One region of the Bradyrhizobium sp. HKCCYLRH1030 genome, then DNA from elsewhere that is predicted to be linked to it. Evidence: predicted binding sites of a transcription regulator. Region 1 holds the regulator's gene; the other holds the start of a gene.
The links. Region 1 encodes HrcA, which represses chaperone genes, less so after heat shock. Its sites were predicted from a motif close to GTTAGCACTCNCNNNNNGNGAGTGCTAAC; they were not measured.
Positions count from the first base shown of each region.

Region 2: a site for HrcA is predicted at 1,898-1,926, ahead of groES (co-chaperone GroES). Genes of this name have one in related genera too.

Region 1 covers NZ_JBNPUY010000002.1:624,529-628,945, reverse strand. Annotated here, with positions in the region: gene hemW (radical SAM family heme chaperone HemW) at 1-610, opposite strand, end outside; gene rdgB (RdgB/HAM1 family non-canonical purine NTP pyrophosphatase) at 597-1,241, opposite strand; gene rph (ribonuclease PH) at 1,238-1,951, opposite strand; gene hrcA (heat-inducible transcriptional repressor HrcA) at 2,116-3,204, shown strand; gene grpE (nucleotide exchange factor GrpE) at 3,337-3,957, shown strand; gene ACQR1E_RS08215 (hypothetical protein) at 4,114-4,417, opposite strand, start outside.
Region 2 covers NZ_JBNPUY010000005.1:75,724-80,140, reverse strand. Annotated here, with positions in the region: gene ACQR1E_RS16145 (protein phosphatase CheZ) at 293-1,072, shown strand; gene ACQR1E_RS16140 (hypothetical protein) at 1,185-1,694, opposite strand; gene groES (co-chaperone GroES) at 2,025-2,321, shown strand; gene groL (chaperonin GroEL) at 2,443-4,086, shown strand; gene ACQR1E_RS16125 (hypothetical protein) at 4,227-4,417, shown strand, end outside.

The DNA of each region.
Region 1 (4,417 bases):
GCGTGCCTTCCTCGATGGTCAGTTGATACAGCGACAAATGCTCAGCCGCCTCGCCGATCGCCCGCGTCAGCTCTTCGGTCCACATCTGCGGCGTCTGGTCGGGCCGCGCGTAGATCAGATCGAACGAATAGCGCTCGAATGCATGGCGCGCGATCGCCACCGCCTTCATCGCCTCTTCAGCGGTGTGCAGGCGGCCGAGCATCTTGAGCGACGCATCGTCCATCGCCTGGACGCCGAGCGAGACCCGGTTGACGCCCGCGGCGCGATAGCCGGCAAAGCGGGTCGCCTCGACGCTGGTCGGGTTGGCTTCGAGCGACACCTCGACATCGCCAGCGACGTGCCAGTGCCGGCCGATCGCGTCGAGAATGGCGCCGACCGTCTGCGGCTGCATCAGCGACGGGGTGCCGCCGCCGAGAAAGATCGACGTGACGGTGCGCGGCCCAATGCGGGCGGCCGTGGTCGCGATCTCCTGCGCAAAGGCGCGGGCGAAGCGGTCCTGATCGATGGCGGCATGCCGGACGTGGCTGTTGAAGTCGCAATACGGACATTTCGACAGGCAGAACGGCCAGTGCACATAGACGCCGAACGCTTCGCTGTCAGCGCTGCTCAAGACAGATCTCCGCGAGTTTCACGAAGGCGCGCGCCCGGTGCGACAGGCCGAGCCCGAGCGGCGGCAGGCCATGTTTCTCGATGCTGGTCATCTCGCCGAAGGTCCGGTCGTGGCCCTCGGGCAGGAACATCGGGTCGTAGCCGAAGCCCGCCGTGCCACGCGGCGGCCAGACCAGGGTGCCGTCGACCCGCGCCTCGACCTCCTCGACGTGACCGTCCGGCCACGCCACGCACAGCGCCGAGACGAAATGGGCGCTACGCTTGTCGGCACCAGTCGCGTCCCGCTCCTGCAGGAGGCGCTCGATGCGCGTCATCGCGCCGGCGAAATCCTTGTCCGGTCCTGCCCAGCGCGCCGAATAGATCCCCGGCGCCCCATCGAGCGCATGAACCACGATGCCGGAATCGTCGGCAAAGGCAGGAAGCTGCGCGGCTCTGGCCGCGGCGACCGCCTTGATGCGGGCGTTGGCCTGGAAGGTCTCGCCGGTCTCATCCGGCTCGTCCAGGCCGAGATCGCCGGCCGACACCGCCTCGACGCCATGGGGAGCGAGCAGCTCGCGCATCTCGGCAAGCTTGCCGGGATTGTGGGTCGCAATGATGATGCGACCGGTGAGCTTGCGGTGCGGGCTGCTCACGCGACCGCCATCTTCTGCAGGTCGACCAGCCGCGCGACGCCCTTGCGGGCGAGCGCCATCAGCGCCAGGAATTCGGCCTCGGTGAACGGCGTCTTCTCCGCCGTGCCCTGCACCTCGATGATGCGGCCGTCGCCGGTCATGACGAAATTGGCGTCGGTCTCGGCCTCGGAGTCCTCGGCGTAGTCGAGATCCAGCACCGGCGTGCCGTTGTAGATGCCGCAGGAGATTGCGGCGACGTTGGCGCGCAGCACCTCGGTCTTGATCATGTTGCGCGATTTCATCCACTTGATGCAGTCGGCCAGCGCCACCCAGGCGCCGGTGATCGACGCCGTGCGCGTGCCGCCATCGGCCTGCAGCACGTCGCAATCGACCGTGATCTGGCGCTCGCCGAGCGCTTCCAGGTCGATCGCGGTGCGCAGCGAGCGGCCGATCAGGCGCTGGATCTCGACGGTGCGGCCGGTCTGCTTGCCGGCGGAGGCCTCGCGCCGGGTCCGTTCCAGCGTGGCGCGCGGCAGCATGCCGTATTCGGCGGTGATCCAGCCGCGTCCCTGGCCCTTCAGCCAGGGCGGCAGCCGGTCCTCGAGCGTGGCGGTGACCAGGACATGGGTGTCGCCGAACTTCACCAGGCAGGAGCCCTCGGCGTATTTGACGACGCCGCGTTCCAGGCTCACGGCCCGCAGTTCATCCGGTGCACGGCGGCTCGGCCGCATGATTCTCTCCGTGAAAGCGCGCGAAAGACCGACTTTGACGGGCCTTGTAGGAGCCGGGACCGGCAGCGGCAAGGGTTTATCATGGCTTCGCCCGCGAGCGCCGACCGGCTTGCCACCGAGCCGCCGCATGGACACATTATAGGCAGCTGGGAGGAGTGCATCTGGTGGCCCACCACGATCCGATCAACCTGATGACACCGCCGGCCGGTCTGGCGCACCTGAACGAGCGCTCGCGCGAGATCTTCCGGCAGATCGTCGAAAGCTATCTGGCGACCGGCGAACCGGTCGGCTCGCGCAACATTTCGCGGCTGATCGCGGTTCCGCTGTCGCCGGCCTCGGTGCGCAACGTCATGGCCGATCTCGAGCAGCTCGGTCTGATCTACGCGCCGCACACCTCGGCCGGCCGGCTGCCGACCGAGGCTGGCCTGCGCTTCTTCGTCGACGCCCTGATGCAGGTCGGCGACATGACGGAGGCCGAGCGGCAGTCGATCCAGAGCCAGCTCGCGGCCGTCGGCCGGGCGCAGTCGGTCGAAGCGGCGCTGGATGAAGCGCTGACCCGGCTGTCGGGTCTGACCCGTGCCGCTGCCGTGGTTCTCACCGCGAAATCCAACACCCGCCTGAAGCACATCGAGTTCGTCAGGCTCGAGCCCGAGCGCGCGCTCGTCGTTCTGGTCGGTGAGGACGGACAGGTCGAGAACCGGGTCCTGACCCTGCCGCCGGGCGTGCCGTCGTCGGCGCTGACCGAGGCGTCCAATTTCCTCAATGCCCGCATCAGAGGACGGACGCTGGCGGAAGCGCGGCTCGAGCTCGAGACCGCGCTGGCGCATGACCGTGCCGAGCTCGATCAGTTGACGCAGAAGGTGATCGCCGCCGGAGTCGCGAGCTGGTCCGGAGGGGACAGCGACGAGCGGCAGCTCATCGTGCGCGGCCACGCCAACCTGCTCGAGGACCTGCATGCGCTCGAAGATCTCGAGCGTGTCCGGCGGCTGTTCGACGATCTCGAGACCAAGCGCGGCGTCGTCGATCTGCTCGGACGGGCGGAGAGCGCGGAAGGTGTCCGCATCTTCATCGGCTCGGAGAACAAGCTGTTCTCGCTGTCGGGCTCGTCGACGATCGTGTCGCCCTATTCCGACGCCACGGGGCGCATCGTCGGCGTGCTCGGCGTCATCGGTCCGACCCGGCTCAACTATGCCCGGGTGATTCCGACGGTCGATTATGCCGCGCGTCTGGTCAGCCGGCTGCTGGGCGGCTGACGCGTGACTTGGTTCACCCGCGGACAGCGCCTCCGGGCGCGATGGTCAGGCTGCGCTTGATTTTCGACGCTCAAAGCACGATATCCCGCCCCATATCCCCCAAACCCGTCAGCCGAACTTGCGAGTCTGTCCATGACCGATCCCGACCTGCATAAGAATGATCCGGAAAACCCGGCGCAGGCCAGCGAACCCGTCGTCTCCAAGCCCTACATCATGCCCGATGATCCTGAGGCCGGCTCGGCCGAGGCGCTTGCCAAGGAGGCGGCCGACGCGCGCGACAAGATGCTGCGCACGCTCGCGGAGATGGAGAACCTGCGCAAGCGGACGGCCCGTGAAGTCGCCGATGCGCGCATGTACGGCATCACCGGCTTCGCCCGTGACGTGCTCGATATCGCCGACAATCTGCAGCGCGCGCTCGATGCCGTGCCGGCCGAGACGCGCGCCAATGCCGATGCGGGCCTGAAGTCGCTGATCGAGGGCGTGGAGCTCACCGAGCGCTCGCTGCTCAACACGCTGGAGAAGAACGGCGTCAAGAAGTTCGATCCGACGGGACAGAAGTTCGACCCCAACTTCCAGCAGGCGATGTACGAGGTCCCGGATCCGTCGGTGCCGTCCGGTACCGTGGTGCAGGTCGTGCAGGCCGGCTTCATGATCGGCGAGCGCGTGCTGCGTCCCGCGCTGGTCGGCGTGTCCAAGGGTGGCGCGAAGGCGGCGCCGGCGGCGAGCAACGATCAGTCGAACAGCGCCGCCTGACGGCGAGCATAGGCAGGCGTCCTGCTGCCGTCCTGTCGATCGAACGAACAAGCCACGGGCAACGATGCCCGTGGCTTCTTGTTTGTCGGCGCGACTTTGTAGTTCGTCTCACGGCGAGCGGCCGACGTGATCACGACGTCCGATGCCGGACTGGTCTCAGCCTCTCGGCTGGATGCCGTCGCGGACGGCGCGGAAGCGCGGGAAGGCCGCCGACCACTGGTCGCGCGGCGCGCTGCCGATGATCCGCAACGTGTTCGGCCCGCCGAAGCGCAGCCACTGCACCACCGTCACTGGCGTATTGTCCTTGCCGCTGGTGGCGTCGATCCGGGTCTCATAGGCCGGCTGGCCGTCGATGCGGATCGGCTCGGACATCGTGATGCGCGCTTCGCGGACGCCCGGAATGGTGGTGGCCGCCTGCTGCGCGACGCGCGCGCGGTCGCCTGCCTCCGGGGCGACGCCG
Region 2 (4,417 bases), on a different contig from region 1:
TGTTTCGTCTGGAGACTGTTCGTCGCGCGAGGCGGCAACGCCGCCGCGTATCGTCAATAAAGAGCAAAACCCGATCGCTTTGGTAAACGCGGGAGGCGCCGGGATTCACCATCGCTGCATACGTCGGCGGTTTTGATCGCTAGCGTTTATTTTGCGTGAAGGCCGGCGGAGCATGGTTAATAGTTGACGCACGATGCACGCCAGCGTTGCTCAACGGCGGTTCCTGGCGTGAACGCGATGTTAAATAGCCTCTGCGTAGAACTGATCCGAGCAAAAGGTCAGGGATACTATCATGGCTGTTCGCAAGCGTTTCCGTATCGAAGAAGCAATCGTCGGCCATATGCCGGAGCCTGAATTCGTGGGCGGCGAGATCGGCCCCAACCACAAGGAAATCATGGACGAGCTGCGCGCGATCCGCTCCCAGATGGCCAATGCGATCCGCAGCGGCGGCAGCAACACGGCGAACGCCGCCATCGAAGAGTCCGCCGCACGCGAGGTCGCCGAAGCGCGCGCGCTGCTCGAGACCTATCGCGCCCAGATCGAGCAGTGCGAAAAGCTCAAGGTCGAGCTCGACCTGATCCACGACGCGATCAACCGCACCAAGGGCGAGATCGCGACCCTCCATGCCAAGAGCTTCAACGGCGAGGAGATGGCCAAGGTCAACGGCGAGCTCGGCGCGGTCGTCGGCGGCACCGAGCAAGCGACGCAGCAGATCCTGGAAGCCGCGGAGGCGATCGACCAGGCCGCCAGCGCGCTGTCCAAGGTGGACTCGGCCGACCAGCAGAAGATCCTGAGCGAAGAGATCCAGGAGCGCGTGGTCTCGATCTTCGAGGCCTGCAACTTCCAGGACCTGACCGGTCAGCGCATCAACAAGGTCATGACCACGATGAAGTTCATCGAGCACCACATCGTGGTGATGATGGACATCTGGGGCGGCGTCGACGCCATCAAGGCGCATACGCCGCCGATCGTCGACCACCGCGAGGGCGACGCCCGGCTGCTGAACGGCCCGAAGGCGGAAGGCGACGTCGGCCACGCTTCGCAGGACGACATCGACGCGATGTTCAACTGACCTCGGCCAGTCCCAGCGACCGCTCCAGGCAACGTCACCATACAGGAACGCCGGCGCTATCGCCGGCGTTTTTCGTTCGACTCTCGACCTTTGCGGGATGTTCGCCCGGATCTCAGGCGCGCGGTCCGCAGCGGACGTAGACCATCGTCTGGTAACGGGTCGCCGCATCCTTGTCGACGAAGCGGGTGATCAGCACACGGCCGTCGAAGGAGACGACCTCGCGGTCCTGCTCGCCGCCGGGCGGTCCGGCCGGGCCGATGTAGTTCTTGCCGCTGGCCGATCCCTTCAAGCGCAGTTCCTGGGGAGTCGCCTGGTCGGCCAGGTGCATCACGACACCACCGGACGTGCCTGCCCCGATGACGTAGGGCTGTTTGCACTGCGCCAAAGCCATCTTTTCGGTGCGCGGGCGGTCATTCGGGTTGTTGTAGGCGGCAAGCCCCCATTTGCCCACGAGATCCTCGGCGCGAATCGTGGCCGGCACCTCGGGCTCGACCGGCGCCTCGGTCTGCTGCATGGGGGTCGACGGCGACAGGCTGAAGCCCGTGCACGCTCCCAGAAGCATCGTGAGCGCTGACGCGATCGCGAGATTGGCAACCGGCCGCGCGCACCGTGAACTCGTCATGGCATCCCCTTAGGAACAAGATCATGGCTGCCCCGTCCGGCAACCAAGCGCAAAACGCTCGTCAGAGCAATGACGTCGGATGACGACGCCGCTCCACTAACATGTCTGGCCCGGGACAACATCCCCTAACAGCCTCAAGAACGGCTTAACGGCTGGCCGTTGCTTGACAGGAACAGCCGCAAGCCATATTTCCCCGAGCGGTCTTTAGCACTCGGAGGGCGGGATTGCTAAGGCTGCGAGCCAGTTGGCGCCAAGTGGGCGTTCAATGTGGCCGCATTCAGATTTCCTCCGACAGCAACACTTATCCAAGCACCCCAAAAGGGATCCGTCATGGCCAAATCGAAGTTTCGTCCCCTGCACGACCGCGTCGTGGTTAAGCGCATCGACGCCGAAGAGAAGACCAAGGGCGGCATCATCATTCCCGACAGCGCCAAGGAAAAGCCCTCGCAGGGCGAAGTCGTCGCCGTCGGCCCGGGCGGCCGCGACGAGAGCGGCAAGCTGATCCCGATCGACGTCAAGGTCGGCGACCGCGTGCTGTTCGGCAAGTGGTCCGGCACCGAGGTCAAGCTGGACGGCGAGGAACTCCTGATCATGAAGGAGTCCGACATCATGGGCGTCGTCGCCTGATCCCGACCTGTCGGGGGCGGCGATCAGCCGCCCCGGGCGAAAATGCTCTGCAACCTCGTTCCGGCGACAGACGGGCGATCACGCCCCTCGCCGTCGAGGTCTACTCCAGGAGAATTCTGAAATGGCAGCCAAGGACGTCAAATTCGCCGGCGACGCACGCGACCGCATGCTGCGCGGCGTCGACATTCTCGCCAACGCCGTCAAGGTGACGCTCGGCCCGAAGGGCCGCAATGTCGTCATCGAGAAGAGCTTCGGCGCTCCGCGCATCACCAAGGACGGCGTCACCGTCGCCAAGGAGATCGAGCTGGAGGACAAGTTCGAGAACATGGGCGCGCAGATGCTGCGCGAGGTCGCCTCCAAGACCAACGACACCGCCGGTGACGGCACCACCACCGCGACCGTGCTGGCCCAGGCCATCGTGCGCGAGGGCGCCAAGGCGGTTGCCGCCGGCATGAACCCGATGGACCTCAAGCGCGGCATCGACATCGCGGTGGCCGCCGTGATCAAGGACATCGAGAAGCGCGCCAAGCCGGTCGCCTCGTCCTCCGAGGTCGCCCAGGTCGGCACCATCTCCGCCAACGGCGACGCCGCGATCGGCAAGATGATCGCCCAGGCGATGCAGAAGGTCGGCAACGAGGGCGTCATCACGGTCGAGGAGAACAAGTCGCTCGATACCGAGGTCGACATCGTCGAAGGCATGAAGTTCGACCGGGGCTATCTCTCGCCCTACTTCGTCACCAATGCCGAGAAGATGACCGCCGAGCTGGACGACGTCTACGTGCTCCTGCACGAGAAGAAGCTGTCGGGCCTGCAGGCCATGCTGCCGGTGCTCGAAGCCGTGGTGCAGTCGGGCCGCCCGCTGCTGATCATCGCCGAGGACGTCGAGGGCGAAGCGCTGGCGACGCTGGTCGTCAACCGCCTGCGCGGCGGCCTCAAGGTCGCCGCCGTCAAGGCGCCGGGCTTCGGTGATCGCCGCAAGGCCATGCTCGAGGACATCGCGATCCTGACCGGCGGTCAGCTGATCTCGGAAGATCTCGGCATGAAGCTCGAGAACGTCACGATCAAGATGCTCGGCCGCGCCAAGAAGGTCGTGATTGACAAGGAGAACACCACGATCGTCAACGGCGCCGGCAAGAAGGCCGACATCGAGTCGCGCGTCGGCCAGATCAAGGCGCAGATCGAGGAGACCACCTCGGACTACGACCGTGAGAAGCTGCAGGAGCGTCTGGCCAAGCTCGCGGGCGGCGTCGCGGTGATCCGCGTCGGCGGCGCGACCGAGATCGAGGTCAAGGAGAAGAAGGACCGCGTCGAGGACGCCCTCAACGCGACCCGCGCTGCGGTGCAGGAAGGCATCGTCCCCGGCGGCGGCGTGGCGCTGCTGCGCGCCAAGAAGGCGGTCGGCCGCATCACCAACGCCAATTCGGACGTCCAGGCCGGCATCAACATCGTGCTGAAGGCGCTCGAGGCTCCGATTCGCCAGATCTCCGAGAACGCCGGCGTCGAAGGCTCGATCGTGGTCGGCAAGATCCTGGACGAGAAGTCCGAGACCTTCGGCTTCGACGCGCAGACCGAGGATTATGTCGATATGGTCGCCAAGGGCATCATCGACCCGGCCAAGGTGGTCCGCACCGCGCTGCAGGACGCCTCGTCGGTCGCAGGCCTCCTGGTCACCACCGAGGCCATGGTCGCCGAGCTGCCGAAGGATGCTGCTCCGGCGATGCCGGCCGGCGGCGGCATGGGTGGCATGGGCGGCATGGGCTTCTGAGCCCTGCTTTCGACATCTCACATTCAGGAAGGCCGCCTCCGGGCGGCCTTCTTTTTGGCCGAGTGTCCGCACCGGGGGTGCAGCGACCGCAAATCGGCGCTACAGCTTAAGGCCGATTCTGCCCCCACAAGGATTTTCAGATGCGCGCGATTTTGCTTGCGCTGGCCGTGATTGCAGCGGCCGCGCCGGAACTCGGTTGGGCCCAGAGCAAGAGCGGGACCAAGGCCCCCGCCAACGAGACTCGGTATTTCACCGCGATCGACGGCCTGATGGACGGCAATGCCGACGTGATCCTGAAGGAGACGCGCCAGGGCAAGACCGTCACCGCCGC